2 regions of the Mesorhizobium subarcticum genome follow, and region 1 is predicted to be linked to the other one. Evidence: predicted binding sites of a transcription regulator. Region 1 holds the regulator's gene; the other holds the start of a gene.

Evidence for each region. Region 1 encodes LexA, which represses DNA repair genes until DNA is damaged. Its sites were predicted from a motif close to TGTTCNNNNTGTGTTCNG; they were not measured.
Region 2: the regulator LexA is predicted to act here: its motif matches at 6,502-6,519, upstream of ACZYHG_RS29660 (PA0069 family radical SAM protein).

Annotation. Positions count from the first base shown of each region.
Region 1 covers NZ_CM144237.1:4,644,364-4,655,936, reverse strand. The annotation lists partial or broken gene trpD (anthranilate phosphoribosyltransferase) at 1-865, shown strand, start outside; gene trpC (indole-3-glycerol phosphate synthase TrpC) at 869-1,681, shown strand; gene moaC (cyclic pyranopterin monophosphate synthase MoaC) at 1,684-2,166, shown strand; gene ACZYHG_RS22610 (molybdopterin molybdotransferase MoeA) at 2,166-3,371, shown strand; gene ACZYHG_RS22605 (alpha/beta hydrolase) at 3,419-4,249, opposite strand; gene ACZYHG_RS22600 (hypothetical protein) at 4,334-4,558, opposite strand; gene ACZYHG_RS22595 (AMP-binding protein) at 4,557-6,182, shown strand; gene kynA (tryptophan 2,3-dioxygenase) at 6,179-7,015, shown strand; gene kynU (kynureninase) at 7,097-8,344, shown strand; gene lexA (transcriptional repressor LexA) at 8,789-9,529, shown strand; gene ACZYHG_RS22575 (ComEC/Rec2 family competence protein) at 9,523-11,573, opposite strand, start outside.
Region 2 covers NZ_CM144237.1:6,035,992-6,047,564, reverse strand. The annotation lists gene ACZYHG_RS29695 (cell wall hydrolase) at 146-1,330, shown strand; gene ACZYHG_RS29690 (AtpZ/AtpI family protein) at 1,587-1,994, shown strand; gene ACZYHG_RS29685 (F0F1 ATP synthase subunit A) at 2,051-2,809, shown strand; gene ACZYHG_RS29680 (F0F1 ATP synthase subunit C) at 2,894-3,118, shown strand; gene ACZYHG_RS29675 (F0F1 ATP synthase subunit B) at 3,182-3,784, shown strand; gene ACZYHG_RS29670 (F0F1 ATP synthase subunit B) at 3,795-4,286, shown strand; gene ACZYHG_RS29665 (ribonuclease HII) at 4,426-5,121, opposite strand; gene ACZYHG_RS29660 (PA0069 family radical SAM protein) at 5,273-6,427, opposite strand; gene ACZYHG_RS29655 (glycosyltransferase) at 6,578-7,105, shown strand; gene ACZYHG_RS29650 (hypothetical protein) at 7,251-8,225, shown strand; gene moaB (molybdenum cofactor biosynthesis protein B) at 8,229-8,774, opposite strand; gene ACZYHG_RS29640 (4-(cytidine 5'-diphospho)-2-C-methyl-D-erythritol kinase) at 8,776-9,663, opposite strand; gene ACZYHG_RS29635 (membrane protein) at 9,690-9,875, opposite strand; gene ACZYHG_RS29630 (S49 family peptidase) at 9,959-10,813, opposite strand; gene ACZYHG_RS29625 (tRNA1(Val) (adenine(37)-N6)-methyltransferase) at 10,893-11,573, opposite strand, start outside.

The DNA of each region.
Region 1 (11,573 bases):
CGGTGAAACGGTGAGCGAGATTTCGGGCGCTGTCGCCACGATGCGGGCCAAGATGCTTCGCGTCGAGGCGCCCGCCGGCGCGATCGATATCGTCGGCACCGGCGGCGACAATTCCCACAGCGTCAACATTTCGACGGCATCGGCGTTCGTCATCGCCGGCAGTGGCGTTCCAGTCGCCAAGCACGGCAATCGCGGCCTGTCCTCGCTGACCGGTGCCGCAGACGTCCTGATCGCCCTTGGGCTCAAGATTGATATCTCACCGGAAACGATCAGCGGCTGCATCCGGGAGACCGGTCTCGGCTTCATGTTCGCCCCCGCGCACCATCCGGCGATGAAGCATGTCGGCCCGACCCGCGTCGAGCTCGGCACCCGAACCATTTTCAACCTGCTCGGGCCGCTCTCCAATCCGGCGGGCGTAAGGCGGCAGATGGTTGGTGTATTCCTGCCGGAATGGATCCTGCCGATCGCTGAGACATTGAAGGCGCTGGGCACAGAGCATGCCTGGGTCGTTCATGGCGACGGCTATGACGAAATCACCACCACCGGCGAGACGCAGGTGGCAGAACTGATCGGCGGCGAAATCCGCAGCTTCACGCTGACCCCGGAAGAGGTCGGGCTGAAGCGTCACACCAAGGACGAGCTGCGCGGCGGTGACGCCGCCTACAATGCCAAGGCATTGCGCGATATGCTGGGTGGCGCTGCCGGCGCCTATCGCGACACCGTGCTGATGAATGCCGGCGCGGGGCTGGTTATCGCGGGCAAGGCAACGACGCTTGGCGACGGCATCGCACTCGCCGCGCAGGCCATCGACAGCGGCCGTGCACTGCATGTGCTCGACCATCTGGTCGAAATTTCGAACGGGTGAACCGTGTCTGACATTCTGCGCAAGATCGAGGCCTACAAGCGCGACGAGATCGCTGCCGCCAAGGCACGCATACCGATGGCCGAGATCAAGGCGCGGGCCAAGGATGCCGATGCACCACGCGGCTTTCTCGCGGCACTTGAGGCGAAACGCAGGTCGGGCAACTTCGCCCTGATCGCCGAAATCAAGAAGGCTAGCCCCTCCAAAGGGTTGATCCGGGCCGACTTCGATCCGCCGGCATTGGCTCAAGCCTATGAGGCAGGCGGCGCCGCCTGTCTTTCGGTGTTGACCGATGCGCCGTCCTTCCAAGGCGCCCCGGAATTCCTCACCAAGGCACGGGCAGCCGTCACCCTGCCCGCGCTGCGCAAGGATTTCCTATTCGATCCCTACCAAGTCTATGAGGCTCGCGCCTGGGGCGCTGATGCCATCCTGATCATCATGGCCAGCGTCGACGACGCCTTGGCGAGCGAATTGGAAGCGACCGCATTCGAACTCGGCATGGATGCGCTGATCGAGGTGCATGACGAGGGCGAGACGCTGCGCGCGGTAAAACTCTCGTCGCAGCTGATCGGCATCAACAACCGCAATCTGAGAACGTTCGAAACCAGCCTCAAAACCTCGGAGCGGCTGGCACCGATGGTGCCGGGCGGCCGCCTGCTGGTCAGCGAGAGCGGTATTTTCACGCATGACGACTGCCTCAGAATGCAGAACAGCGGCATCGTCACCTTCCTTGTCGGCGAGAGCCTGATGCGGCAAGAGGACGTCACCGCGGCGACGCGCCTGCTTTTGACGGGCAAGGCCGTGGCTGAGGCCGTCTGAGGATGTCGCCCGCCCTCACCCATCTCGGCGCGCAGGGCGAGGCCAACATGGTCGATGTCGGCGACAAGGAAGAAACGACGCGAACCGCGATCGCCGAGGGCTTCGTTTCGATGCAGCCCGAGACGCTGAAGACCATTCTTGCCGGCAACGCCAAGAAGGGTGATGTGCTCGGCACCGCGCGCATCGCCGGCATCATGGCGGCGAAGAAGGCGCATGAGCTGATCCCGCTCTGCCATCCGCTGCTCCTGACCAAGGTTTCCGTCGACATCGAGCCTGATCATTCGCTGCCGGGCCTTAAGGTCACCGCGTTGGCGCGCGTCACCGGCAAGACCGGCGTCGAGATGGAAGCGCTGACCGCAGCGTCGGTCGCCTGCCTGACCATTTACGACATGGCCAAGGCGGTGGACCGCGCCATGGTCATCTCCGGCATCCGGCTGGTCGAAAAGACCGGCGGCAAGTCGGGCGACTACAAGGCTGGTGCCTGATGGCGCTGGTTCCGGTCGCGGAAGCACTCGAACGCCTGCTGGACGGTGCAGCACCTCTGGCCGGTGAAAGCGTTTCTCTCTTCGAGGCGGTCGATCGCGTATTGGCGGAGCCTGTCGTGGCGCTGCGCACCCAGCCGCCCTTCAATGCTTCGGCCATGGACGGCTATGCCACCCGCGCAGCCGATGTCGCGTCGGCGCCGTCGCGACTTTCGGTGATCGGCATGGCTCCAGCCGGGCGTGGCTTTGACGGCGTTGTCGGCGAGCTCCAGGCGGTGCGCATCTTCACCGGCGCACCGCTGCCTGAAGGCGCCGACACCATCGTCATCCAGGAAAACGTCCGGGATCTCGGCGACGGCCATATCGAAGTGACCGAACCGACGGCGGAGTGGCGCAACATCCGCCGCATCGGTCTCGACTTTTCCAAAGGCGACGTCTTGCTGGAGAAAGGCCGCTTGCTCGACCCGGCGGCGCTTTCATTGGCGGCATCGGCCAACCATCCCGCGGTCACCGTGGTCAGGCGGCCGCTGGTCGCCATCATCGCCACCGGCGACGAGTTGCTGCCGCCGGGCAGCGAGCTCGGGCCGGACCAGATCATCTCGTCCAACGCTTATGGCGTCGCCGCTGCCGCGCAATCGGTCGGCGCTCGCGCACTCGATCTCGGCATCGCCGCCGACCGCAAGGACGCCATCGCCGCACTGGTCAGGAAAGCGGTCGCGGCCGGTGCGGATGTCATCGTCACGCTTGGCGGCGCCTCGGTCGGCGACCACGATCTCATCCACGACGTGCTGACCGGCGAAGGCATGACGCTCGGCTTCTGGAAGATCGCCATGCGCCCCGGCAAGCCGCTGATGTTCGGCCGCCTCGGCGATATCAGGTGCATCGGCCTGCCCGGTAACCCGGTGGCCAGCCTGGTCTGCTCGCAATTGTTCATGAAGCCGCTCCTGGCAAGGCTCGGCGGCCGCAATCATCGCCAGGACATCCGTCCGGCACTGCTGGGCGCTGCAATGCCGGCCAATGATCTGCGCCAGGATTATGTGCGGGCGGTGGTCAGGGAAGACGATGGTGGGCTGGTGGCGACGCCGTTCAGCATCCAGGATTCCTCGATGCTGCGGATGCTAGCCGACGCCAACGGGTTGATCGTGCGGGCACCGTTTGCCTCCGCATCCGCGACCGGAGACCCTTGCAAGGTCCTGATGTTGCGCTAAAGTAGCGCTAGACAACCAACTGATAGAATTACGGAAAATGATCTCTTCTATTCCGAGATCAAGGTCCGCGTCAGCGCATGTGCCGGATCGGCAAGCCCGTCCACAATGTCGTAATGATGCCGGTCGGGTTCGACGATCGCACTGGTGGTGGCGCCAAGGCCGGTCCAGATGTTGGCCAGCAACGCATTCTGGCGCAGGAACTCGGAACGCTCACCGCCTCCCGCCCAGCAGGTGATGCGGGTACCTGCCAGGGGCCGCAGCAGCGCCGGGCTTTCCGCAAGGGCTTCGGCCTCATCGATTGCCAGCGCCGCATTATGCCCGATGAACATAAGTGGCCGCAGGTCATGCAGGCCTGAAATCGAGACGACGTGGCGTATGCGCCTTGCCACATCGGCCGCCAGAGGTGTGGTCATGGTGACCATCCGACTGGCGAGATGTCCGCCGGCTGAGTGTCCTGTCAGCATCAGCGGCCCCCCGACCATCGCCGCCGCCGTGCCGATCACCGCGCCGATTTCGCGGACAATACCGGCGATGCGTATGTCCGGGCACAGCGTGTAGGACGGCATTGCCACGGCAAAGCCGTTGCCGACCGCGCCCTTGGCGAGGTGCGACCAGTCGCTCTTGTCGGACTCCAGCCAGTAACCGCCATGGATGAACACGACGAGCCCCTTGGGCGCGGCATCGGGCAAGAAAAGATCGAACCGATTGCGCGGCCGGTCGCCATAGGCGATGTCGATGCGCGCCCGGCCCTGCGCCGACAGTGCGTCACGGAAGGCTTGCGCCGGTTCCGCCCACGCGGCCGGCCAACGGTTGCTGCCGGCGATATTCGCGCCATTGGCGTAGGCATTGTTCCAATCGGCAATGCGATGTCCAGGCATCGGCACCCTCCCCAAAGCGCATCCGTTTCAGCACCGGCAATGGCCGTCACCATGCCATGCCTCAACGCTCCAGGCAAAAACATTTTAGGCTTGAAACAAATTTCGACTGGTGCGATCCTGCCTGACGAACAGCCGACAATGGGAGGTCAGCTGTGCTGTCCAAAACTGCGGATCGCCACCTTTTTTGTCGGTGGCGTCGTCGAACACTGGCTGCACGAAGCCTCTCGCGAAAGATGGGAACTTCAGATCCACCGCCTCGGACAGATGCTTCGCGCACTGCCCAGGCAGCAGATGGGATGGCGGCGACATGCTTGGGCCTTCAGCGCATATCGACACGTTCACGCGCGATCATCTGCCGCCGCCGGATCAATGGCCTGATATCCTGCTCGACGGCTTCGACTATCCCGAACGCCTCAATGCCGGCGTCGAACTGACCGACAGGCTGGTCGAGAAGGGGCTCGGCGACCACACCGCGCTGATCGGCAATGGCCGCCGCCGCACCTACAAGGAATTGTCCGACTGGACGAACAGGCTGGCCCATGCGCTGGTCGAGAATTACGGCGTCAAGCCGGGCAACCGGGTGCTGATCCGCTCCGCCAACAACCCCGCAATGGTCGCCTGCTGGCTGGCCGCCACCAAGGTCGGCGCCGTGGTCGTCAACACCATGCCGATGCTGCGCGCCGGCGAACTCACCAAGATCGTCGACAAGGCGGAGATCAGCATTGCGCTTTGCGACACCAGGCTGATGGACGAGATGACCGCCTGTGCCAAGGACAGCGCGTTCCTCAAGCAGGTCATCGGCTTCGACGGCACCGCCAACCATGATGCCGAGCTCGACCGCGCCGCCCTCGACAAATCGGTCACCTTCACCGCCGTCAACACCGGCCGCGACGATGTCGCCCTGCTCGGCTTCACCTCGGGCACAACGGGCGTGCCGAAGGCGACGATGCATTTCCACCGTGACCTTCTGATCATCGCCGACGCCTACGCCCGCGAGATCCTCCAGGTGACGCCAGACGACATCTTCGTCGGCTCGCCGCCGCTCGCCTTCACCTTCGGCCTTGGCGGGCTCGCCATCTTTCCGCTGCGCTTCGGTGCCGCGGCAACGCTGCTGGAGCAGGCGACGCCGCCCAACATGATCCAGATCATCGAGACCTACAAAGCGACCATCTCCTTCACCGCACCGACCGCCTATCGCGCCATGCTGAAGGCCATGGACGAAGGCGCTGATTTGTCATCGCTGCGCGTTGCCGTTTCGGCGGGCGAAACATTGCCGGGTCCTGTCTTTGAAGAGTGGACTGAGAAGACTGGCAAGCCGATCCTCGACGGCATCGGCGCCACCGAAATGCTGCACATCTTCATCTCCAACCGCTTTGACGACATGAAGCCTGCTTCCACCGGCAAACCGGTCGGCGGCTACGAGGCGCGCATCGTCGACGATGCGATGCGCGAGGTGCCGCGTGGCGAGACAGGACGGCTGGCGGTACGCGGCCCGACCGGCTGCCGCTACATGGCCGACGACAGGCAGAAGGAGTATGTGCGCGACGGCTGGAACCTCACCGGCGACACGTTTACCCAGGACGAGGACGGCTTTTTCCACTTCGCCGCGCGTTCCGACGACATGATCGTCAGCGCCGGCTACAACATTGCCGGCCCCGAAGTCGAGGCAGCACTCCTGTCGCATCCCGATGTTGCCGAATGCGCTGTCATCGGTGCCAAGGATGCCGAACGTGGGGAGATTGTCGAGGCACACATCGTGCTGGTGCAAGGCGTTTCGCCCGACGCGCTGACCATCAAGCGCCTGCAGGACCACGTCAAGGCAACGATTGCGCCCTACAAATATCCGCGCTCGGTCAAATTCATCGCCGCCCTGCCCAAGACCCAGACCGGCAAGATTCAGCGCTTCCGGCTGCGCACGGAGAAAATCAATTGAGCGAGCCCTACGATCCGGCGTCCGAAGGCGCGCAGATGTCGTTCCAGGAGCGCATGTCCTACAGCGACTATCTGCATCTGGAAAAAGTGCTGGAGGCGCAGACGCCGCTGTCTTCGGCGCATGACGAAATGCTGTTCATCATCCAGCACCAGACCTCCGAACTCTGGATGAAGCTCGCTTTGCACGAGATCGGTGCCGCGATTCGCTCCATCCGCGCCGATCGGCTCGAGCCGAGCTTCAAGATGCTGTCGCGCGTCGCCCGCATTTTCGAGCAGCTGAACAATGCTTGGGACGTGCTGCGGACGATGACTCCCAGCGAATACACCGAATTCCGCGACGCGCTCGGCCAATCCTCCGGCTTCCAGTCATGGCAGTATCGCGCCATCGAATTCATGGCCGGCAACCGCAACCTAGCGATGCTCGGACCCCACAAGCACCGGCCGGACCTGAGCCAGAAGCTGGAGTCGATCCTGGCCGAGCCATCGCTCTACGACGAAGCGCTGCTGCTTCTGGCGCGCAACGGGTTCGACATCGGCGTCGACGCCAAGCGCACGGACTGGCGCGAAACCCGCACCGAGAATGAGGCGGTGATGGTCGCCTGGCAGACCGTTTACCGCGATCCGCAGCGCTATTGGATGTTTTATGAACTGGCCGAGAAGCTGGTCGATTTCGAGGACTATTTCCGTCGCTGGCGCTTCAACCACGTCACCACGGTCGAACGCATCATCGGCCTGAAGCGTGGCACCGGCGGCACATCAGGCGCGTCGTACCTGAAGAAAATGCTCGAGGTCGTGCTGTTTCCGGAACTGTGGACGGTCCGCACCCGGCTTTGACATAATCGATAGAGAACAGCCGCACTGGGCGAACGTCGTCGTGGCCGGGACCCGTCGCAAACAACCAAGGAATGACTGACCATGAGTGGAGTTCCTGATCTCGCTGCAATCGAAGCAATGGATGCCGCCGATCCGCTGCGTGCGATGCGCGATCGTTTCATTCTGCCCGATGGGGTGATCTATCTCGACGGCAATTCGCTCGGGCCGGCCTCCTCCGCCGTGTTCGGTGAACTGCAGAAAGCGGCAACCCAGGAATGGGCCCAGGATCTCATCCGAGCCTGGAACACAGCCGGATGGTTCGAGATGCCTCTGGAACTCGGCGATCAACTTGGACGCCTGATAGGAGCCGCCGCCGGCCAGACCGTGGTCTGCGACACGACGTCGATCAACATCTACAAGGTGCTGCATGCGGCGCTGAACATGCGGCCAGGCCGACCGGTTATCGTCGCCGAGGGCGACAGTTTTCCCACCGACCTGTACATCGCCGAAGGGGTCGCCTCGACCCGAGAGGGCATCGTACTGCGGCTCGCTGGCGTCGACGCGCCGACCATCGAAGAGCTGATCGACGAAAGCGTAGCTGTGGTGCTGGTCAATCACGTCAACTACAAATCGGGTGAATTGCGCGACATGGCGGCGCTGACGCGCAAGGCTCATGCAGCCGGAGCGCTGATCATATGGGATTTATGCCACACGGCAGGCGCTCTACCCGTCGAACTCGACCATGCGAATGCCGATTTCGCCATCGGCTGCACGTATAAATATCTCAACGGCGGTCCGGGCGCGCCGGCCTTCATCTACGCCGCGCAACGTCATCACGGCGACATCAGCCAACCACTCAGCGGCTGGTGGGGGCATGCCCGCCCCTTTGCGTTTGAACGCGGTTACGTCGCAGGAACCGGCATTCGCCGCTTTCTCTGCGGCACGCAGCCCGTCCTGTCGATGCGGGCGCTCAAGGGTGCGCTCGCCATCTGGGACGATGTCGACATGGCTGCGTTGCGAAAGAAGAGCGTCGCGCTGACCGAACTGTTCATCCAACTCGTCGAAGCAAAGTGCGGGGCCTATGGTCTCACGCTGGAAACCATCCGCGACCGGACCAAGCGTGGCAGCCAAGTGTCGTTCCTTCACGATCACGGCTATCAGGTCATGCGTGCCTTGATCGAGCGCGGTGTGATCGGTGACTTTCGCGCGCCGTCCACCATCCGCTTCGGGTTTACGCCGCTCTACGTCGCCTACAAGGATGTGTGGCTGGCGGTTGAGGTCCTACAAGAGATTTTGCACACCGGTGCCTGGAAGGCCCCGCGTTTCGCTGTCAAGGAGTCCGTCACCTGAAGCGACGATCTCAGCGATCGGCTGTCACCGGCGGTATAACGAGCAGCGAATTTCCAGCTCACAAATGGATCGCCTCTTGGTCGAGGAGCTAGTGGTCGTGAACAAGCCCGAGGTTGGCGTTTTGGCTTCGTTTCGTTCACGGCAAACGAGCGCTCTCAAAACTGGAAATGCTTGGCATGGAACTCTGTGGCCGACTGATGCCAAGCCAAGCCGCCGGATAGGCCACAAGCCATTAACCAAAACGATTTCAATGGTTGCCAACATGCGGCGACAGAGTTGACGCGTCGGTCGTTGCCGCAGCCGTATGCCAAATAATTTCAGACGCCTTAACAAATTCACTAAACTTTAAACGGTTGCAGAACACAACTGGAACAGATAGTGTTTGTTCTGGGTTTGTTTTTCGATTCTGGTTCAGACCCTTCGTTCAATGCCTTGGGGGCCGCCATGCTGACGCGCAAGCAACATGAACTTTTGATGTTCATCCATGAACGGCTGAAGGAAAGCGGTATCCCGCCGTCCTTCGACGAGATGAAGGAGGCGCTCGATCTCGCCTCCAAGTCAGGCATCCATCGTCTGATCACGGCACTGGAGGAACGCGGTTTTATCAGGCGGCTGCCCAACCGGGCACGCGCGCTGGAGGTGCTGCGGCTGCCGGATTCAATCGCGCCGGGTCTCAACGCTGCCAAGAAGTTCTCGCCAAGCGTCATCCAGGGCAGTCTTGGTCAGGGCGGCCTTGGCCGCCAGCTCAAGCCTGCAACACCATCGCGCCTGCCTGCTGCCGGCAATGATGACGACGTGGTTTCGGCGGTGTCGATCCCTGTGATGGGGCGTATCGCCGCCGGCGTGCCGATCGATGCCATTCAGCATCAGACGCATTCGATCTCGGTGCCGCCGGACATGATCATGGGTGGCGAACATTATGCGCTGGAGGTCAAGGGCGACTCGATGATCGAGGCCGGCATCTTCGACGGTGACACCGTCATCATCCGCAATGCCGATACCGCCCAGCCTGGCGAGATCATCGTGGCGCTGGTGGATGAGGAGGAAGCGACGCTGAAGCGGTTCCGCCGCAAGGGCGCCTCGATTGCGCTTGAAGCCGCCAATCCGGCCTATGAGACGCGCATCTTCGGGCCCGACAGGGTGAAGGTGCAAGGCAAGCTCGTCGGACTGATCAGGCGCTACTGAAGCGGCGGCGGTTTAACGGCTGGCTTTTCGGGTTTCTTGTAAGGTGGCAGACCCCTCGCCTCATGTGAGAATTTGCGTTGCGCGTGCCAGGGTCGGTACGGACTGTCCACGGCGAAGCTGACGATTGCCGGCGTGACCGCCGATTGGTTGTCGAAGAAGACGGCCGCACTGCCTTTGCGAGCAAGTTGCCGCTTGGTGATGACGAGAACCAGCGGGTTGTGACAGGAATCATAGCCCGTTGCGTCATTGACAACGATCAAATCGGCGAAGCCGCAGGCTTTCCAGGTGTCCTTGCGGTCTTCGACATAAGCAATGATCGCACCGGACGTGTGCTTGGCCACACAGACGCCGTCAGTGCAATAGAACGGCACTCCTGGCGGCAGTTCTGTAGCGTCCGCGATCTCGAATTGTCCGTCACCTCTGGTGAAGGTTTCCGGCACGACGATGGCTTCGGATCGCAACGCGCGTTTCCAATTGTCGACCATGAATTCGTTTGGACGCGCGCGGCTAACAGCGAGTTCGCCGCCTCCGATCGGCATTGCAACCAGCCTGGCGTCCTCCGAGATCAACACATCCGGTGTTCGCGTATCCGGGATGGTCAGCACACTGGCGAGAACGAAGGGAACCGCCGCCAGCCGAAGCCATGTCGTCGCCGTGGTCGCGATAACCAGGGCAATCGTCACCAGCAAGACGGACTGTTGGGAAATCAGGCCAACCCCATCGACTGGAGAGCGATCCGATATCCACGCCGATATGGCGATCATTGCGGTCAGGCCTTTGCCCATCAGATAAAGCGCAGGCCAATCCAGCCCAAATGGCATCAAGAGCGCGCTGGCCACGGCCAGAAACATCACGACCGATACAATCGGCATGATCGCCAAATTGGCGACCAGGCTGAGCGGCGACACGCGCTGGAAATGCCAGATGGCAAACAGCGCTGTGGCACTCCCGGCTATGATGGAGGTCATGGCCAATCCGCCTGTCGCCAGCAGAAATTTTCGCGCTAGGAAACCGGGCAAGGATCGCTTTGGGGGCGGTGGTCTGGACTTTCCCGCACGGTGATCCGCCCAGCCAGCATATGCGCCGACAAGTGCGGCCGTCGCTGCAAAGGACATCTGAAAACTTGGGCCGACCACCTCATGCGGCGACACCACAATGACGGCGATCGCCGAGATGGCCAGATTGCGCATGGTCAGCGCTGCCCGATCGAACAGCACTGCAATCAGCATCACCGCCAGCATGATGAAGCTACGCTCGGCAGCAACGACGACGCCCGAAATGACGAGATAGGCAGCGATCGAGACCAGCGCTGCGGTGGCCGCGTATTTTTTCACCGGCCGGCGCGCGGAAAAATCTGGAAACAGCGCGAAGGCGCCGCGCAACAGACCCATGATTGTGCCGGCGACCAGCGCCATGTGCAGACCCGAAATGGAGATGATGTGATAAATGCCGGTGCGCCGCATCGCTTCGTTGATTTCATCGGGAATGCCGGCACGCACGCCGACGATCAGCGCCGCCGCGATCTCGCCTTCGGCGCCGCTGACCGTGCCCCTGATATGATCGGCGATGGCTTCACGGGCATTTTCTATTCCTGAGGAAAGACGGGCCGAGATCGGCATGTCATCGTCGCTGGCCGACACAACTTTTGGATTGCCTAGAAAGAAGCCGCTGCCGCCGATGCCAGCGAAATAGCTGTCGAAGGAAAAGTCGTAGCTCTCCGGCCGCACCGGACCAGTTGGCGGCAACAGTTTGGCATAGCCGGTGATGAGTGAGCCGGCGGTCATCTCTGGCGGTATCTTGCGCGCCGAAAGCCGTACCCTTTCCGGCACGTAGCGCAGTTTCGGCCGGGCGGTCGCTGTCACGTCGATGGTCAGTCGGATGCGGCCAGTTTCCATTTGCTCGAGCGAGACCACACGCCCGGTCAGTTGTGTCGAGATTTCCGAACCCAGCATCTGCGTTCCGACCCGCCATGTCTCGACCTTGCCTGCGAGCAAACCCAGAGCGCACAGCAGCGCCGCCATGAAGCACAGATGGGTTTTCGGCC
Region 2 (11,573 bases), 1.4 Mb from region 1:
TCGCCATCCCGCCGCAAAACCATCCGACTTCGAAACCACGACCTTGAGCCGACTGAGAAAACCCGATCGATCCCGTTAACGTCCCATCAAGGTTAATGCATCATTTTGCTCTCCAGTGGGGTCAGTGGCGTTCCTGGAGAGTTCAGTGCATCGACGTGTGTTGAAGCGGCTTATTGCCGCCGCCGGTGAGAAGAAACGCAGCTTTGTGTCTCCGTCCATCATCGGCCTCGGCATCTGGATCGGCTTCCCGACCGTCGCCGCCTACCAGGATATGACCAGCCTCGTCTCCGGCCTTGAATCGCCGACCGCGCGCTGGAATTCTTATGTCGAGAGATCCGTCGCGGGCTCGACCCATGCCGCCGAGATGCCGTTCGTCGATTCCGACATCACCGGCTCGATCTCCGGATCGGGCATTCACCTGGCAGGCGTCGGCAACGTGTCGTTTCGCGGCAAGGGCGGCAAGGTCAGCGGCTCGCCCGACGAGGACCGCGTCATGCGCGCCGACAAGAAGGGCCGCATCGTCCAGATGTCTCCCGTCGCCCCGCCGAAGAACTTCAACGCCGGTTCGATCTTCCAGCGGACTTCCTCCTTGACGCGGCCGAGCATGGACGGCGACCTGAAGATGGCTTTTGCCAAGCCGCAGATCAAAGGCAAGGAAATCCAGATCGCCGCAGCGTTCCATGCGCGCGAGGACAAGAAGCCGGATCCCGGCGTGCCGGCCATGCTTGCCTCCCTGGTCAACAACGACCATCCCGATATTCTGGCGACGGCCTATGCGCAATCCGAGCCGGACTATGCCAAGGCCTCGCCTTTCGAAGTTCTGCTTCAGGACGAAGAGCCCAACAGCGGCCGCTTCATTCCGCCGATGGCCAAGGGTGACCATTGGTGGATCCAGAATCCGCTGCCCGAGAGTGTCTTCTCCAAGAAGGAGCAGGCATGCCTGGCCAACGGTATCTACTTCGAGGCGAGAAGCGAATCCGTGCGCGGCCAGGCTGCCGTCGCACAGGTCATCCTCAATCGCGTCCGCAATCCGGCCTATCCGAATTCGATCTGCGGCGTCGTCTATCAGAACGACAGCTGGTTCAACCGTTGCCAGTTCTCATTCGCTTGCGACGGCAGGAAGAAGCGCATCGACAGCCCCGTCGCCTACAAGACCGCGCAGGACATTGCCATGGCCGTCACCGCCGGCAAGATCTTCATCCCGGAGGTTGGATCATCGACGCATTATTACGCCCAATATGTCCATCCCGGCTGGGCGCGCACGATGCAGAAGATGACCAAGATCGGCCTGCATATCTTCTATCGCACCTATGGCGGCGGCTGGAGCTGAGGGCTCGTCAGCCGTTGGCCTTTTTGGCCCACCGCGAGCTTGATCAGGAAGCCATTGCACGGAGGATTCGGGCGCCGTATCCATGTCCGCATGACGGGCACGATGTCGCACCTCTCTAATCCATTGATTTTATTGCGTAAAATACATGGCAACGAACTTCCGCCCGTGGCTTGACGGGCGCAAACCCTCTAACTATGTTGCCGGCGACTTTAGAAGCGGACGGACGGTGACGGTCTGACCGGGCAGGGGGGTTGCGATGGCCGACAAGAATGGGCCAGACGGAACCGGAGAAACCGGCCGCGGCAAGCAGCATGAAGCCGACATCCGTGACGACGATCTTGAGCGACGTCGGCGTGAACTTGAAGCATCGCTTGCGACAAGGCTGCCGAACCGGCTCGAGGGAAGAGACGACGCGAAAGCGGGCAGTGCGGCCGGTTATGGCCAGGCGGTCAAGCTCTCCAGCGAATTTATCGCTGGCGTGGTGGTGGGTGCGGGCATCGGCTGGATCATCGACCGTCTGGCGGGGACATCGCCGTGGGGTCTGATCGTTTTCCTGCTGCTTGGTTTTGGCGCCGGTGTGCTCAATGTGATGCGTTCCGCAGGCGTTGTGGCAGAATTCGGACAGGGCAACAAATCGCGCTCTGACCGGAACGATAGTAAATAGCCGCTTAAAGGCGGCAATGATAATTTGGCCGTACGCGGCATTGACGGGGTTGAAACGTGGCAGCTGACAAGGTCGATCCGATCCACCAGTTCCATATCATCAAGCTGATTCCGATTAACATCGGCGGCTACGACCTGTCTTTCACCAACTCTGCGCTGTTCATGGTCGCGACCGTGGTCGTTGCCGCTGCATTCCTGTTCCTCACCACGTCGAGCCGCAGCTTGGTTCCCGGGCGTCTGCAGTCGGTCTCCGAAATGGCCTACGAATTCGTCGGCAACATGCTGCGCGATGCTGCCGGTACGCAGGGCATGAAGTTCTTCCCGTTCGTGTTCTCGCTTTTCATGTTCGTGCTGGTCGCCAATCTGCTCGGCCTGTTCCCCTATTTCTTCACCATCACCAGCCACATCATCGTCACTTTCGGCCTCGCTGCATTGGTGATCGGTACCGTGGTGGTCTACGGCTTCATGAAGCACGGTCTCGGCTTCCTGAAACTGTTCGTGCCGCATGGCGTGCCGGTATTCCTGCTGCCGCTGGTGGTGCTGATCGAGGTCATTTCCTTCGTGTCGCGCCCGGTCAGCCTCTCGGTTCGTCTATTTGCAAACATGCTTGCCGGCCACATCACGCTGAAGGTGTTTTCGGGCTTCGTGGTCAGCCTCTCCGCGCTCGGCGCGGTCGGCGTGGCGGGCTCGATCCTGCCGCTGGCCATGGCAGTGGCGCTCACCGCGCTCGAATTGCTGGTCGCATTCCTGCAGGCCTATGTCTTCGCGGTGTTGACCTGCATGTATCTCAACGACGCCCTGCATCCCGGGCACTGAGGGAAAAGTTTCCGGCCCAAGATTTTCCAACATTGGCCCCGGATAGAATCGCAACGGAATTTTAGATCCAAAGGAGTTGAACAAATGGACGCAGAAGCAGCAAAGTACATCGGCGCCGGTATCGCTTGCCTGGGCATGGGTGGCGCGGGCATTGGCCTGGGCAATATCTTCGGCAGCTACCTCTCGGGCGCGCTGCGCAACCCTTCGGCCGCTGATGGCCAGTTCGGCCGTCTGATCTTCGGCTTCGCCGTGACCGAAGCTCTGGGCATTTTCTCGCTTCTCATCGCGCTGCTGGCCCTGTTCGGCTGAGCATTTGAGAAGATTGGACAGGCCGGCCGCGCAGGCGGCGGGCCTGATTTCTGGGGATAGTCCATGTTCGTGACATCTGCCTTCGCGCAAGAGTCCGCGCCTGCCACCGATACCAGCCACGCTGCGACCGGGGGCGACACGCATTCCGCCACCGGCGTGCCTGCGGAGGCGCACGGCACGTTTCCGCCATTCGATCCTGCGACATACCCGTCTCAGCTTCTGTGGCTGGCGATCACTTTCGGGCTGTTCTACCTCTTCCTGAAGCGGGTCGTGATGCCCCGCGTCGGCGGCATCATCGATGTCCGCAACGACCGTATCAGCAAGGACCTCGACCAGGCGAGCAAGTTGAAGGGCGAGGCCGACGCTGCCGTTGCTGCTTACGAGCAGGAATTGGCGGAGGCCAAGAAGAACGCCAACTCGATCGGCCAGCAGGCCGCCGATGCGGCTAAGGCGGAGGCCGACACCGCGCGCAAAAAGATCGAGGCCGCACTCGACGAGAAGCTTGGCGAAGCCGAGGCACGCATTTCTTCCATCAAGGCCAACGCCATGAAGGAAGTCGGGGGCATAGCCGAGGGCGCCGCTTCCGAAATCGTCGAGGCATTGGTCGGCGGCGGCAAGGCCAGCAAGGCCGAGATCGCGGCTGCGGTCAAATCCGTGGCCGGGTGAGGAGCGCATCATGGACGCCACATCTCTCGCAACGCTCTGGGCAACGATAGCCCTCATTATCTTCCTGGGCGTTGCCGTCTATATCAAGGTGCCGGGCATCATCGCCAAGGCACTCGATGCCCGCGCCGCCAGGATCAGCAACGAGCTCGACGAAGCGCGCCGCCTGCGCGAGGAAGCCCAGCAACTGCTTGGCCAGTATCAGAAGAAGCGCAAGGAAGCCGAGCAGGAAGCAGCCGACATCGTCGCGGCTGCCAAGCGCGAGGCCGAAGTGCTCGCCGCCGACGCGCACAAGAAGACCGAAGACTATGTTGTCAGGCGCACCGCTCTTGCCGAACAGAAGATCGGCCAGGCCGAGCGTGATGCGATTGCCGAAGTGCGCGCCAGCGCCGTCGATATTGCCGTCGAGGCCGCCCGTGCGCTACTGGCTGCCAAGGTCGACGTCAAGGCCGGAGCTGATATCTTCAAGGCGTCGCTTGCGGACGTGAAGGCGAAGCTGAACTGAGCTTACAGCATCAAGTAGATGAAAAGCCGCCTGGGCAACCTGGCGGCTTTTTTGTTGGGGCGCTGAGGCCAGCGCTGTGGATCTCCCCGTGAGAGCCGTCACCGTTGTTTCGCGTATCTCCGAGAAATGACGTCGTCGCTCAGTCCAACCCGGCCAAGCCCTCTTCCTCAATCACCTCCGCCCCACCCAGCCGGAACGGCGCGAACGAAACCCGGTGCAGCCGCGCGACTGGTCCATGCGCCTCGATCGCCGTGCGATGCCGGACCGTCGCATAGCCCATATGGACCTCGAAGCCGTAGCGGCCGTGATGGTTGCCGCAGCCGCACATCATGCGATCGCGCATCACCTTGGCAACGATCGAGGCGGCGGCGATCGACTGTGAGCGCTGGTCGCCCTTGATCAGCGCGCGGCCGTCGCATGGCAGCCCTGGTGGCACATCGCGTCCGTCGGCGAGCGCGAGCTTCGGCCGGACCGACAACCCGACCACCGCACGGCGCATCGCCTCGAGGCTCGCCTTGAGGATGTTGCTGCCGTCAATGCCCTCGGCGCTGATCGAAGCCATGGAAACTGCCTGCGCCGAGCCAAGAATGCGCATGAACAGCGCTTCGCGCTGCAAATGGCTGAGCCGTTTGGAATCGTCGAGGCCTTCGGGAATGTTGGCGGGGTCGAGCACCACGGCGGCTGCGACCACCGGCCCGGCCAGAGGACCGCGGCCGGCCTCGTCCATGCCTGCGACCGGCCACAAGCCCTCGGCCATCGCCTTCGTCTCGAAGGAGAAATCGGGTTTCTCGACGATTTCGAAGAGAAGCGGAGAATCGGAACGCGCGCGAGCCATGTTGCGGCGAGGTTCGCATCGGCTCCGATTCTCCGCAAGTCCCTCCGGGTCGGGTGGGGCGCCGGACCGGGAGGGCACCGTCTGCAGGCCGGGGCAGGCCGGACGGGACTTCTTGCCATGGCAGGTCAAACCGCCACGGCGAATTGCATTTTCAGAGCAGCATCAACTGTTCCTGGTCTTTTCCAGCGGCTACGAACTGGTCGGTGCGCAGCGTGCGCCGCTCGGCATTGAGACCGAGCCGCTTGGCGGTGATCTCGAAGCGCCGGCCGATTTGCCAGGCGTAAGGACCGGCACCCTTCATGCGCTTGCCCCATTCCGAATCGTAGTCCTTGCCGTCGCGCATAGAACGGATCAGCGACATCACGTGACGGTAGCGATCGGGATAGTGGCGCAGCAGCCAGTCCTTGAAGATCGGGCTGACCTCCAGCGGCAGGCGCAGAACGACATAGCCCGCCTCGCGCGCGCCGGCAGCACGTGCCGAATCGAGGATCCGTTCCATCTCCTGGTCGGTGAGGCCTGGGATGATCGGCGCCACCATGACCGAAGCCGGAATGCCGGCATCCGAAAGCTGTCGGATCGCCTCCAGCCGCTTGGTCGGCGTCGACGCGCGGGGTTCCATGGTGCGCGCCAACATGCGGTCCATTGTCGTCACCGACAGCGCCACCTTGGCCAGCCCCCGTTCGGCCATGCGCGACAGGATGTCGATGTCGCGCGTCACCAAAGCGGATTTGGTGACGATGCCGACCGGATGGCCACGCGCTTCCAGCACTTCGAGGATCTCGCGCATGATCCGGTACTGCTTCTCGATCGGCTGGTAGGGATCGGTGTTGGTGCCGATGGCGATGGTGCGCGGCTGGTATCCGTCCTTCGACAGCTCCTTGTCGAGCAGCCGCGCCGCATCCGGTTTGGCGAACAGCTTGGATTCAAAATCCAGGCCCGGCGACAGGCCCATGAACGAATGTGTCGGCCGGGCAAAGCAATAGACGCAGCCATGCTCGCAACCGCGATAGGGGTTGATCGACCGGTCGAAGGAGATGTCTGGCGATTCATTGCGGGTGATAATGGTGCGCGGCTTTTCCACCTGCACCTCGGTCTTGAACGGCGGCAGCTCCTCCAGAGAATTCCACCCGTCATCGAAGACATGCCGGCTGACCGGCTCGAACCGTCCCGACGGATTGATCCCCGCCGACCGGCCGCGATTGCGATCCGGACGGACACGCACGCCACTCTGCTCGATCATCGCATTGGCCATCTCGGCGCGTCCTGCTCCGAAAGCTGCAATGTCTGCGCGCACGATCTGTTCCATCTTTGCCCGCTCCCAAGGACTTTCCATGTTCTGTCGAATCGTTCTGTTCATGAAATTATTCCTATTTTGCCGACAAGAACAAAGCAAGAACTTTTTATGTTGCGCTGCAAAAACTGGCGCTGTGCGCGGCTTTCCGCTATTCGGCTAAACATGCTCAGTGTTCTCATCGAAACACGCAATGACGAGGAGGCTCTCGCCCGCACGCTCGGTTCGCTGATTGGCGGCGCGGTCGAGGGCGTGGTGCGCGAGGTCGTCATCTGTGACACCGGCTCCACCGACCAGACGCACCGTGTCGCCGAGCATGCCGGCTGCCACTATGTGGCGAGCGGCGGCATCGCCGCCGGCATCAGGCAGGCCAAGGGAGACTGGCTGTTGCTGCTGGAGCCGGGCGCGCGGCTTGTGGAAGGCTGGATCGATGCGGTCGTCGCCCACACGGCCAAGCAAACAATGGCGGCGCAATTCTCTCGCACACGCGGCAGCCGCACGCCATTCCTGGCGAGGGTCTTTTCAGGAAACCGCGCTTTGGCCGATGGGCTGGTGATCAGCAAGCGCCAGGCTGCGTCCCTGTCGAAAAGTGCCGGCAGCGCCGAGGCTCTGGCGCGTGGCCTGGCGACAAAGAGGCTCGACGCCGAGATCTGGGTGGCGCCGCCGAAGCAGCAGCACCGCTCGCCAAAGTGATTTTTTGCGGCTGCTCTGTTCATTGTGCATTGCACAAAATCTGACGTGGGGTTAGCCTTCTTCCGAAGCGGGTGAATGGGTTTGGGTCAGGCGAGTTGTGAACACCGATGCGGCATCGGGTGTCACGCTCATAGACGAGGACCCGATGAACCTTTCAACCCCTGACAAATCCGGTGCTGCCAGCCTAGAGGCCATTGCGCGCAATGGCAGCCTGCTGCGGCGCATCGCCGTGCGCATTCCGACCTATCTCACGGATCTGCGCGAAAACCCGGCCTGGCTGCCGATGTTCATGCTGGCGCGCACCATGCCGGGGCGCCGGATGCACTGGCTGGGTGCAAAACGCGCCCGTCCCGCCGACAATGCGGGCGATACGATGTTTGCCGGTGTCGAGCGGGCAACGGTGGTCGATGCGCTGCGCGCCGACGGCCTGTGTTCAGGCCTGGTCCTGCCGCCGGAAATTCATCGCGAGATCGCGGATTTCGCGGGGCGTACGCCTTGCTTCGGCAATTTCGACCGCCGTTTGGAATTCATGCCGGGTGAACATGCGCAAGCCGAGAAACGCTTGGGCCGCTCGCTGCTCAGCGGCCACTATTTCGAGCGCATCCTCGACTGCCCGGCGGCACTCGCCATACAGCGCGATCCGCTGCTTCTCGACATTGCCGCGCACTATCTCGGCGCCCAGGCGAAACTGATCACGACGCGCGTCTGGTGGAGCTTTCCGACCGGCGAGGCCTCGGACGCCGACAAGAACCTTGCCTCGCTGGGCAAATATCATTTCGACCTCGACGACTGGCGCATGCTGAAATTCTTCTTCTACCTCAAGCCTGTCGACATCGACACCGGTCCCCATGTCTATGTCAGGGGCAGCCATAACAGGCGCGCCATAAAGCATCAGCTAACCCTGTTGGTCGGCCATTCCGCCCAGGAGGTGCTGGACGTCTATGGCGAGCAGAGCCCGGTGACGCTGACCGGCGAAGCCGGCCTCGGCTTCGTCGAGGACCCCTTCGGTTTCCACATGGGCACGGTGCCGGCGCGCACGCCGCGGCTGATGATGGAAGTCGGCTTCGGTGTTTCGCGCCCCTCGCGCCGGCGCTTCCATGGCGAGCCGGTCATCCGCTGATGGCTATTTGCCCCGCCGCAGATGCTCGTCCAGGCGCGGCATGATCTCGACGAAGTTGCAGGGCATGTGGCGGTAATCGAGCTGCGCCTTGATGATGCCGTCCCAGGCATCCTTGCAGGCACCGGGCGAACCCGGCAGCACGAAGACGAAGGTGGCGTTGACGACGCCGCCGGTCGCCCGGCTCTGGATCGTTGAGGTGCCGATCTTGTCGTAGGAAATGCGGTGGAAGACTTCCGAAAAGCCGTCCATGCGCTTTTCGAAGATCGGCTCCAGCGCCTCAGGGGTCACGTCACGGCCGGTAAAGCCAGTGCCGCCGGTGGTGATGACCACATCGATGTTTTTGTCCCGCGACCAGGCCAGCACCATGTCGCGGATTTTGTCGCGGTCATCGGTGACGATATCGCGGACGGCCAGGATGTGGCCGGCCTCGGTGATGCGGCCGGCCAGCGTCTGGCCGGATTTGTCGTCGGCGAGGCTGCGTGTGTCCGATACCGTCAGCACCGCGATGCGCACGGGGACGAAGGATCGGCTCTCGTCTATCTTGGCCATGTCACTCGGCCTCCGATGTCATGCTGCGCGTCGCCGCGACGAACCAGTCGGGCTGGCGGTTGCGAATCTCTGCGGCCGCGCGCTTGGCGACATTGCCGGTCTCGAACAGGCCGAAGCATGTCGCGCCCGATCCCGACATGCGCGAAAAGCCCGATCCAGCCTTATCAAGCCACGAAAGCGCCCTGCCTATGGCGGGCTGCATCGCAAGAGCTGCTGGCTCAAGATCGTTGCGGGTGACCTCCAGCCAGTTGCGCAGGCTGTGAAAATCGATGCGGCGCGGTAGCGGCGGCAGGGGTTCATTATCGCGCCGGGAAAGTGCCGCAAAGACATCCGCCGTCGAGACCGGCGTTCCCGGATTGACCAGCACCAGTCCCAGTGCCGAAAAGTCCGGTACCATCGACAGTTCGTCACCAATGCCGCGTGCAACCAGCGGCTTTGCCGCCAGGCACATCGGCACATCGGCGCCAAGCGAGAGGCCGACCCGCGCCAGCTCGGCGCCATTGATGTCCAGATCCCATGTTTCTACCAGCCCGCTCAGCACGGCCGCCGCATCGCTCGACCCACCGCCGATTCCGGAGGCAACCGGCAGGTTCTTTTCGAGCTTGATCGAGACTGGAGGGGCCTTTTCGGCCCCGACCACTGTTCGCAAGGCATCGCGCGCCTTCAGCACAAGATTGCTGGCATCCAGGGGAACCGCTGGCGCGTAGCGCCCGGACACTGCAAAAACGTCGCTGTCGGCAGGCGCGATCTCGACCCGGTCGCCAAAGCGCGTGAACACGGCCAGGCTTTCGATCAGGTGGTAGCCGTCATGGCGTCTGCCGGTGACATGCAACGCCAGATTGATCTTGGCAGGCGCAGGCCACGTACGCGAACCGGTCTCGGTGTCCACGGCGTCAGTCGTACTGGAGATGATGCTTAGTCCTTGGCCAGCCGGTATTCGCCGGTCTTCGGATCCTTGACCAGTGTTCCCATCGCGCCGTTGGCCGCCTGCTTTTCGGTGCGCCGTACCTTGGCCGTCACGCGCTCGGCTTCACGCACGAACGTGCGGTAGCCGAAATAGGCGGCGACGCCAACGACGGTGAAGAAAATGATCTGCGGCATGCCAAAACTCCTCCCACGCTGGGCCGGCAAAGGCGGCCGGTCGGGACGATTAAGCGCTCATGGTAGACGGTTTCGTCGGCTTTTCAAAGCCCGAAGCGCGACCACAATGCGCGCTCTTCCGCCGCATCGATGACACCGCCTACGGCCGCCGCGGCGATATCGGGTGCTGAAAAACGCGAGCCGAACAGGCCGAAGCGGCTGAGGAAACCGCGCGGCGCCGAGACCAACCTGAGCTGGGTCTTCGCTCCGAACCGGGTCTTCAGCACGGTCCGCATGTCGCCGAGCGCATCGACAAGGCCGAGCTCCAGGCCTCTCTTGCCGGTCCAGAACAGGCCGGTGAACAGGTCCGGATCGTCCTTCAGCTTCGTGCCGCGCCGCTCCTTGACCAGATCGATGAAGGTTTCGTGGACCTCAAGCTGCAACGCCTTCAGCCGCTCGACGTCTTCCTTCTTCTCGGGCTTGAACGGATCGAGCACCGCCTTGTTCTGGCCGGCAGTGTGGACACGGCGCTCGACACCGATCTTTTTCATCAGTTCCGGAAAACCGAACGAGGCCGAGACCACGCCGATCGAGCCGACGATGGAGGAGGGATCAGCGAAAATCTCGTCGCCGGCGACTGCGATCATATAGCCGCCCGAGGCCGCGACGTCCTCGACGAAGACCAGGACCTTCTTGTTCTTTTCAACCGCCAGGTCGCGGATGCGCTTGAAGATCAGTCGCGACTGCACCGGCGAGCCGCCGGGCGAATTGATCGAGACGGCGACCGCCGGCGCGTCGAAGGAAAAGGCCTTTTCGATGAGGCCGGCGGTGGAAGCAAGCGACAGGTTCTGCCGGAACTGGCCGCCCGACATGATGGTGCCATGCAGCCGGATGACCGGAATGGTGACGACGGTGGAGCGCCAGGATTTCGGCAGCAAGCGGTTGAAAAGGCGTTTCACGAGGGCGCGGTCTCCGGTCGGTGGGTTGCAGGCATGTAGGGATTTCCCAGCCAACAGCAATGCGGCCGGCCAGAATAGCTCAATCTCCAAACAGCGAGGCGAGGCCGTTGGTGATCATTTCGCTGCGCTCATCGGGGCTGTTGCCCGATTGCGCGTGAAGCATCAGCGGCGGTCGGATGGCAAGTTTTCCGCGCGCGCCGAGTGCCGCCCGCACAATAATGCGGATCGCCGCCGCGTCGGGGCGAGGGTGGACGGCGAGCATCTCGGCATCGCCGAACCGGCCTGACATCGCGTCGAGAATGGCGCTTAGCTGTTCGGGCCGTGCGATGACGGCCAGCCCGCCGCGCGGCCTGGTCACGGCCGCCGCGCTGCGGATCCAGCTCTCGAACAGCCCGTCCTCCATGACATGCGCTTCCTTTCGCAGGCGGTCCGGCGTGGCGCGGTCGCGGGCGGCATTGAAAGGCGGATTCATGATGACGAAGTCGAAATCATTGTCGGCGAGGCCGGCCGTAGCGCGCGCCTGGCCGGATAGTGTGACATCGGCGACGAGCACGCACGCGCGATTACTGAGATGGGCATTGCCGGGATGGGCAAGGGTAGCCGCCGCGAAGGCCGCCATTTCCGGTGCGCGTTCGACAAGCACTGCCTGGGCAGCCGAGCAGCGCGACAGCACAGCGAGGCCGGCAGCACCGGCGCCAGCGCCGAAATCGGCGAGGCGGCCACCAAACGAGGATGGCACGGATGCCGCCAGCATCATCGC